DNA from 2 places in the Komagataeibacter sucrofermentans DSM 15973 genome. Region 1 is predicted to be linked to the other one. Evidence: riboswitches for the same ligand, from Rfam matches in the RefSeq annotation. Region 1 holds a riboswitch; the other holds the start of a gene.
What was found. Region 1 has a riboswitch for S-adenosylmethionine ahead of metZ (O-succinylhomoserine sulfhydrylase). Riboswitches for the same ligand answer to the same signal wherever they lie in the genome.
Positions count from the first base shown of each region.

Region 2: linked by a shared signal. The riboswitch ahead of metA (homoserine O-succinyltransferase) and the one ahead of metZ (O-succinylhomoserine sulfhydrylase) in region 1 are both predicted to bind S-adenosylmethionine.

Region 1 is NZ_CP137157.1:347,966-352,176, forward strand. Features, by position in the region: gene folE (GTP cyclohydrolase I FolE) at 1-252, opposite strand, end outside; gene apaG (Co2+/Mg2+ efflux protein ApaG) at 311-721, opposite strand; gene metZ (O-succinylhomoserine sulfhydrylase) at 807-2,009, opposite strand; SAM riboswitch at 2,128-2,208, opposite strand; tRNA gene R5N89_RS01685 (tRNA-Gly) at 2,326-2,399, shown strand; gene R5N89_RS01690 (IS5 family transposase) at 2,725-3,534, shown strand; gene R5N89_RS01695 (hypothetical protein) at 3,645-4,133, opposite strand.
Region 2 is NZ_CP137157.1:1,022,639-1,026,849, forward strand. Features, by position in the region: gene R5N89_RS04845 (phosphomannomutase) at 1-610, opposite strand, end outside; gene R5N89_RS04850 (hypothetical protein) at 774-1,280, shown strand; SAM-I-IV-variant riboswitch at 1,377-1,484, shown strand; gene metA (homoserine O-succinyltransferase) at 1,530-2,477, shown strand; gene R5N89_RS04860 (hypothetical protein) at 2,661-3,821, shown strand; gene R5N89_RS04865 (glycosyltransferase family 4 protein) at 3,865-4,211, shown strand, end outside.

The sequences.
Region 1 (4,211 bases):
GCAATGGCTCTCCACGCGGATATCGCGCAGCAGCACCATCTCGTCATAATCGTCCACTTCGGAGAAGGTGCGGCGCAGCATGTCCACCGGGTCTTCGGCATAGCCTGCGAAGAATTCGCCATAGGATTTGATGACGCGGGCAGGCGTGTCACGCAGGCCTTCGCGGTCGGGGTCTTCGCCCGCCCAGCGCAGCAGGGTGCGTACGGCGTCTTCTGCTTCCGTGCGGGTGGGGCGGGAATCGATGGGGGTCATGCTTGTGGGTTCTTGTTGCAGGGGCCCGCCCGGCAGGGACAGGCCACGGAGGAAAAACTTAATGCAGGATGGTCGGGTGGTGCGGGCTGTCGAGGCTGAAGACCGGAATGCTGATATCGAAGTGCTCCCGGCTGGCCGGGCGGACCATGTGGTACTGCCCGCCCATGAAGCCGGTTGGCGTTTCAAGGGCAGCGCCCGACATGTATTCAAAACTGGCGGCGGCGTCGATCAGGGGCTGCTCGCCCACCACGCCTTCGCCTTCCACCCGTTCGATCCGGCCCTGCCCGTCCACGATGCGCCAGCTGCGACGCAGGAGCTGCACCGCCGTGTCGCCGTGGTTCTCGATCCGCACCCGGTAAGCCCACACATAGCGGTGCTCATCGGGTTCGGACTGGTCATCGAGCCAGAAGGTCTGGACCACCACGCGCACCCTGTCGGTCGTCGCCTCGAAACATGGCGTATTGTCCAGTGTCTCGCCCAGTGCGGCGTCAGCACCTTCCCCGCCAGGGGGAAGGAAAGGCCTGTTCTTGCTCATGGTGGCGACGCTCCTGCGTTTACCGGTTGGCCAGCGCCGCAAGGCCGCGCTTGAGGTCATCGATCAGGTCATCGGCATCTTCCAGCCCGACCGAGAAGCGGATCGCGCCATCGGTAATGCCAAGGCGGGCGCGCTCTTCAGGTGCGAGCTTCATGTGGGTGGTCGTGGCCGGATGCGTGACCAGCGAGCGGGCATCGCCAAGGTTGTTCGAGATCGAGATCAGCCGCAGCGCGTTCATGAAGGCAAACGCCCCCGCCTTGCCGCCCTCGACCTCAAATGCCACCAGCGTGGAGCCAGCCGCCATCTGCTTGCTGGCCAGTTCGTATTGCGGGTGGTCCTTGCGGCCGGGATAGAACACGCGGGCAATGCCGGGTGCTTCGGCCAGGAAGTCGGCCACTTTCGCGGCGTTCTGCGTCATGGCGTTGACGCGCAGGGCCAAGGTTTCGATGCTCTTGAGCATGACCCACGCATTGAACGGCGAGAGACTGTTGCCGGTATTGCGCTGGAAGGGACGCAGCACCTCGTTGATCCATTTTTCCGCGCCCAGCACGGCGCCACCGAGCACGCGGCCCTGACCATCGATGTGCTTGGTGCATGAATACACCACCACGTCGGCCCCGAGTTCGAGCGGCTTCTGGTAGAGCGGGGTGGCGAACACGTTATCGACCACCACGGTCGCGCCTGCCTTGTGCGCAAGGTCGCAGATCATGCGGATGTCGAGCACGTCGAGCATGGGGTTCGACGGGCTTTCCAGCAGGACCGCGCGGGTGGGCTTGCCAAGTGCGTCTTTCCACGCCGCCATGTCGCCGCCATCGACGAACACCGTCTCCACGCCGTAGCGCGGCAGCAGTTCGGAGACGATCCAGTGGCACGAGCCGAACAGCGCGCGCGAGGCCACCACGCGGTCGCCCGCGCGCACCTGTGCCAGCAGTGCGGAGGACACAGCCCCCATGCCGGTGGAGGTCAGGGCACAGGCTTCAGCGCCTTCAAGGTCGCACAGGCGGCGCTCGAGATTGGCCACCGTGGGGTTGCCAAAGCGGGTGTACTGGTAGTGCGAGACATCGCCGGTAAAGGTGCCTTCTGCCTGCTCGGCGCTGTCATAGACAAAGCCGGAGGTCAGGAACATCGCCTCGCTGGTCTCGCCATAGGGCGTGCGCTCGAGGCCCGCATTGATCAGGCGCGTTGCGGGGCGAAAGGATTTGGGGTCGGGCTGGTCAGTCATGGTGGGTAGCAGTTCCTGCAAACAGGGTGGTGTGAAAGCAGGCCAGAGCCGGTTGCTGCCCGGCGGTCTGGCCCGAAGGCGGTGCACGACCGTGGAAACCATGATGCCCGCGCCCTGTCACCGGCGGGATCAGGCCTCTTTAGCGCGTATGTTTTACCTCGCCGCAAGCCGGCCGTATCAAATCACGAGGGTCCGGGCGCAACCATGCCCGGGCATGATGCTTATTGCGGATCAGGGCCGGGTGCGTCAACTGCTGGCCTGACCTGTAAAGGGGTGATTGCATCTGCCATGCTTGTGCAGTATAGAAGGCGGGCCTGCGGGTGTAGTTCAATGGTAGAACGGCAGCTTCCCAAGCTGCATACGAGGGTTCGATTCCCTTCACCCGCTCCAGCTTTCCCCCAAATCGTTATCCTGACTGTGGCCATCATGGTCTGGCTGTGCGCATGTCATTTTCAGGAATGATGACCGGACTGTAACAGCCGTTTTTAATAATGGAGCGGGAACTGTTCCAGACAATCATGGAAAATGTTATTGTCGTCAGGGTATGTTTTGGGGAAATATTGGAATATTGATGCAATAATATTCCATAATTGATGTATTTGCATCATTGAAATAAATTATCATATCAACAGCAAGTAAAATAATAATGTCATTATTTGATGATTATTTAGAGGGTGTTATGTATTTTCGTGCCTGATTGGTGCAGTAATGAGGGATGACGCCTGCACGCAAACCGTATCCCTCTGATGTATCAGATGAAGAATGGTCTCTGGTTGTCCCGTATCTGGTTCTGATGCGCGAGGATGCGCACCAACGACATCACGCATTGCGCGAACTGTTCAATGGATTGCGTTACGTGATCCGCTACGGAATTGCCTGGCGCGCCATGCCGAATGACCTTCCGCCGTGGTCGGCGGTCTACCAGCAATCCCGTCGCTGGATGGAGGCAGGTTGTTTTGACGCGTTGGTGTCTGATCTGCGTGCCGTGCTGCGTATCGCTTCTGGCCGCAGGGCGGAGCCAACGGCAGCCATTATCGACAGCCGGACATTACGTTCGACGCCGGAAAGCGGTTCCCGCGCCGGATATGATGGGGCCAAGCGCAAAAGGGGATCAAAGCTGCACATGGCCGTGGACACATTGGGGTATCTGCTGGCCCTGCATGTCACACCAGCCAGTCGGGATGATCGCGCCGAAGTCGGACGTCTTGCCGCCGCCATTCAGGACGCGACGGACGAGAGCGTTGAACTGGCCTATGTCGATCAGGGATATACCGGCGAGAAGCCTGCCAGGGCAGCACGGGCCCAGGGGATCGCCCTTGAGGTCGTCAGGTTGTCCGAAGCCAAACGCGGCTTTGTGCTGCTGCCGCGCCGATGGGTTGTCGAGCGATCTTTCGCATGGGCAACACGTTGTCGTAGGCTCGTCAAAGATTACGAGCGTTACGCTTCAACACTCGCAAGTCTCCATGTCATTGCGTTCGCGTGCTTCATGCTTAGAAATGCAGCTATGCTCGCCCAAGGTGCATAACACCCTCTAGGAAAGTAAAAGTTTTTGGGTGCCGCCTTTTTTTAAAAAGGCGGCGTCTTTCAAAGCTTTTTGAAAAAAGCTTTACCAAAAACTTTTGTCTTTTCTGCCTGTTATCGGGGCGGGGCAGGTTCGGCAGTAGCCTGCGTGTCGGTATAGGTGCTGCCGTTCCAGATCCAGCGATCCGTGCCATCAACCAGCAGGTCGTGCATGCCTTCATGCATCTCGGGCGCGATGGTGATCGGGCCGCTGACGGAATCAAGGATCTGTATCCATTTGCGCCCGTCTGGCAGGTAAACGGAGGTGGAGCACCCCGCCGAGCCACACAGGCTGGCCGATTGCAACTGCACGAACAGCGCCGTGCGGGCCGGGTCATCCGACAGGTGGCCCGAGCCGGTCAGCAGCACCGGGCGTTCGTTCTGCATCGCAGCATCATGCAGGTCGGGCGAGACCAGCAGCCGGGCCTGCCGGTCGAGTTCGGTGCCGGGATGCTGCGCCAGAATCACCGGGCCGCCTTCCGCCCATGCCGCATTTGCGCCCCACAGTCCCATGATGGCGACAGGCAGCACGGCGGCACGCAGCAGGCGACGGATGGACGGCATGAAAGGCATACTCCCGCAATGACAAAGGTATTGCGAACCCAATGCGTAGCACCCCTCAAGGTTCCGTGCGGTATGCCT
Region 2 (4,211 bases), 670 kb from region 1:
CGCCAAGGGCCTCGACAATCTGCACCAGCACGTCGCGCCCCACGGCAGAATGCTGGTAAATGCCCAGTTTCAGCCTCGCCAGCGCATCGGCGCCAAAGAAATCACGGTAACGGGCCACGAAGCCGGGCACCACATCTGTCACGGGTGGCAGGTCGGGTGGGGCGGTCAGCGTGCCTTCGGCATCGAACCAGCCTTCGGGCAGGCTCACGTCAAGCGCGCGCATTGCTGCCTCGTCAGGCTTGAGGAACTCGCCGCGCGCGCGGTTGAACTTGATGCCGTTGCGATCGGCCGGGATATGGCTGCCCGTAACCATGAGCGAGGGCATGCCGTGCGCAAATGCGTGCAGGCACAAAGCCGGTGTGGGCACGTAACCGCAAAAGACCGGCACGCCATGCATGTAACGGATCGCGGCGGCACAGGCGCGCAGGATGCGCGGCGTACTCGGGCGCAGGTCCCCCGCCACGGCCACGGCAGCACCCGGCGCGAACTCGCCGAGGCTGGCCAGATGCCGCAGATAGCCCACCGTGTAGGCGAAGCAGACCGAATCCTTCATCGCGCTGACAAGGCCGCGCGCGCCGCTCGTTCCAAACGCGACACCGGAATGCTGCATCCACTGGGCTATCTTCATGGGTTCTTTCTCGCTTCTGGCCAATCCTGCGCGGACTTTCGCGCCTGCCTGCCGACAACGCAGGCGCGTGGACAGGCGTTTATACAAACAATCGTGCCCGATCGAAGTCCCGCATCCGCCACGCGGGCCAGCGTGGGGCAGGGGCGTGGCGCAAATAAGGCGGGCCGCCTGCCTGGAGGCGGCAGGCTGGCCTAGGCAGGCAAGCATTGCGGTCAATGTCTCGCCCCCCGCGCGTTTTCTGAGCATTGTGGAAGGGGCGCTGGCAGGCTCCGGCCTTGCGCCCGCGTGGCTTGAGGTCGAGATTACCGAAAGCATTTTCGTGCAGAGCAGCGCGGCCAACCGCGACATCGTGCCTGATGATGCGGCACCGGCTATTCCTCGCCGGGCTACCTGTGCCCGTTTTGCTTCCAGAAAATCAGGATCGACCGCGTCTTTGTGCACGAACCGCCCGGGCGCGGGTTCGCGGGCATCCATCCGCAGTATCATCAGCCTGGCGCAGGGCATGAACATTCCCATCACGGTGGACGCACCTCAACGCGTTTGGCTGCAATCAGGTGCAGGGCGGCCTGCCCGGTCGCCCACAGCCATCGGAGAGGGGCCGCCAGAGCATCCTGACCCATGCCTGAACGCTGTTGCTGCTGGCCATATCTGAAAATGCACGGCTGTCGCTGATGGAAACGTGAGCCACGCCGCGTGTCGTGCCGGTGCGTATGGTCTTGCAATCGTAACAGAAAACACGTAAAAGCGCGGCCTGCATCAGGAGTTGGGGCGACGCCCAACGCCAACCTGCCGTGCCGGGCAAGGTGGCGCTCCCGCAAGGGGGGATGTGGCCAGGCCGGCAACAAAACGGATCATGCCACGTAGCGCGTCATGCCCCTCGTAATTGAGGATGGACGCGGCAATGCCCATAAGAATACCCGATGATCTCCCCGCCCGCGGCACGCTTGAAGCCGAAGGCGTGATGGTGATGGGCGAGACCGACGCCATACGGCAGGATATCCGCCCGCTGCGCATCGGGCTGCTCAACCTCATGCCCAACAAGATCCGCACCGAGACCCAGATCGCCCGCCTTATCGGCGCAACGCCGCTGCAGGTCGAACTCACGCTGGTGCGCATGAGCGGGCATGTGCCGCGCAATGCTTCAGCCAGTCACATGACCTCGTTTTACCGGGCGTGGGAGGATGTGCGCAACGCGCGGTTCGATGGCTTCATCATCACCGGCGCCCCCGTCGAGCGCCTGCCCTTTGCCGAGGTGACCTACTGGGATGAACTGCGCCGCGTGTTCGACTGGACCCTGACCAACGTGCACCGATGTTTCAACATCTGCTGGGCAGCCCAGGCCGCGGTGCACCACTTTCATGGCATGCCCAAGCACGCGCTCGCCCGCAAGGCGTTCGGGGTGTATGACCACCGCATCCTCGCCCCGACCTCGCCCTACCTGCTCGGCTTTGCCGATGACCTGTCCATTCCCGTCTCGCGCTGGACGGAGGTGCGGCGCGCCGACCTGCCACGCAACACCGACATGACCGTTCTGGCCGAAAGCCCCGAGACCGGCCTGTGCCTGCTTGATGATCCGCGGCACCATGCGCTGCACATGTTCAACCACCTTGAATATGATTCCACCTCGCTGGCGGATGAATATTTCCGCGATCGCGAGAGGGGGCTCGATATTGCGGTGCCGCACAACTACTTCCCCCATGATGACCCGGCCCTGCGCCCCATCAATCGCTGGCGCGCGCATGCGCACCTGCTGGCAGGCAACTGGATCAACCAGATATACCAGACCACCCCCTTCAATATTGCGCGGATCGGGCATGAAAGCCGCGGTCCCGTCCTGGCCTGCGCCTGACAGTAAACGGATATGTGATGGGGTCATGCCTGTTCGCGCAAACGTCAGGCAATCAGCGCAATGGCGGGAGGATGGGGTATTCTCTCCTGTCGGCGGAGGTGCTAAAAAACGGTCAAGGCCATGATCAACGGCTATTTATTGCGGTAAAAAACCGACATAGTTACAGGCATGGCATTGCATGGCATGAAGATCGGCTTTCTGTTCAACCACGACTGTATCCACCAGGTTTCGCACACGGCCCCCATCATCTGCCAGCTCGTCGCATTGGGGCAGGATGTGACGGTCATTACCTCATCGGTGGAGCAGGAGGCGCATGTGCGCCGCACGGTGGCCGCGTGTGCGCAGAATGTCACCTTCGTCCGCATCGACATCAGCCTGCTCGCGCGTGCCGTCAACGTGGTGGCCCGTTCCTTCCTGCCTTTCCGCCGCATTGCCAACCTGCGCGAGAATGTGCGCCTGTTCTCCCGCTTTGACGCGTTAGTGGTGCCCGAGACCACATCCGCCCTGCTCAAGAGCCATTTCCGGCTCGATATCAAGCTGATCTATTTCCCCCACGGTGCGGGCGACCGCTCCATCGGGTTTCGGGATGTGACGCGGTTTTTCGATCTGGTGCTGCTGCCCGGTGAAAAGACGCGCGAGCGCATGCAGGCCAGCCGCCTCATCCGGCCTGATGCACATTCCGTGGTCGGCTACCCCAAATTCGATATTGTTGACCTGTCCAGACGCCGCCGGTTCTTTGATAATGACCGCCCGACCGTGCTGTACAACCCGCATTTCGATCCCGTCCTGTCCTCATGGTGGGACATGGGGCTTGAGGTGCTTGACTGGTTTGCGCGGCAGGATGACTACAACCTGATCTTCGCGCCCCATGTCATGCTGTTCCGGCGCAACCTGCATACATCGGTCGAGCACCGCAGGCTGCGGCTGCGGCGGATGATACCGCAGAAGATCCGCAATCTCTCGCATATCCTGATCGATACCGGCAGCGCCAACTCGGTCGACATGTCCTATGTGCGCGGGGCTGATATTTACCTCGGCGATGTCAGCAGCCAGATCTATGAATGGATCTACCGGCCGCGGCCGTGCATCTTTCTCAATTCGCACGGGGCGCGGTGGCGGGATAATCCCAACTATGCCCACTGGAACATGGGGCAGGTGATCGACCGGGTGGATGAACTGCCCCATGCCCTTGCCGTGGCGCAGGCGCAGCAGGAACTTTATGCGCCACGCCAGCAGGAGGCATTTGCCGCCACCTTCCATACCGTGCCCAACGAGAGCGCTGCCAGCCGCGCCGCCCGGGACATTGTGTATTTCCTCTCGCATGGTAAAACAGCCGCCGCCTGAAAGCTGAGAGAACCCATGACCATCGGTGTGGGGGGAGAGGGTCATGCGGATCGCCTATGTCATCAACACGTTCGAGGGTGGTGGCGCTGCCCTGCCCATACCCGATATCGTGGAGGTATGCCGCGCAAACGGGCACAGTGTTGATGTCGCTGCGCTCTCCCCGCGCAATGGCCGCGCCATGCCAGCCCTGCGCAAGGCCGGGCTGACACCGGTCGTGCTGGCCGAGGATACGTCATCCCCCGCGCTGATGCTGCACCGGCTTGATGCCTGGGTGCGGCAGGTGCAGCCGACCCATATCTGGACATCGCTGACTCGCGCGACCCTGCTCGGGCAGCTTGTGGGGCTGCGCCAGGGCATTCCGGTGGTGAGCTGGCAGCACAATGCGTTTCT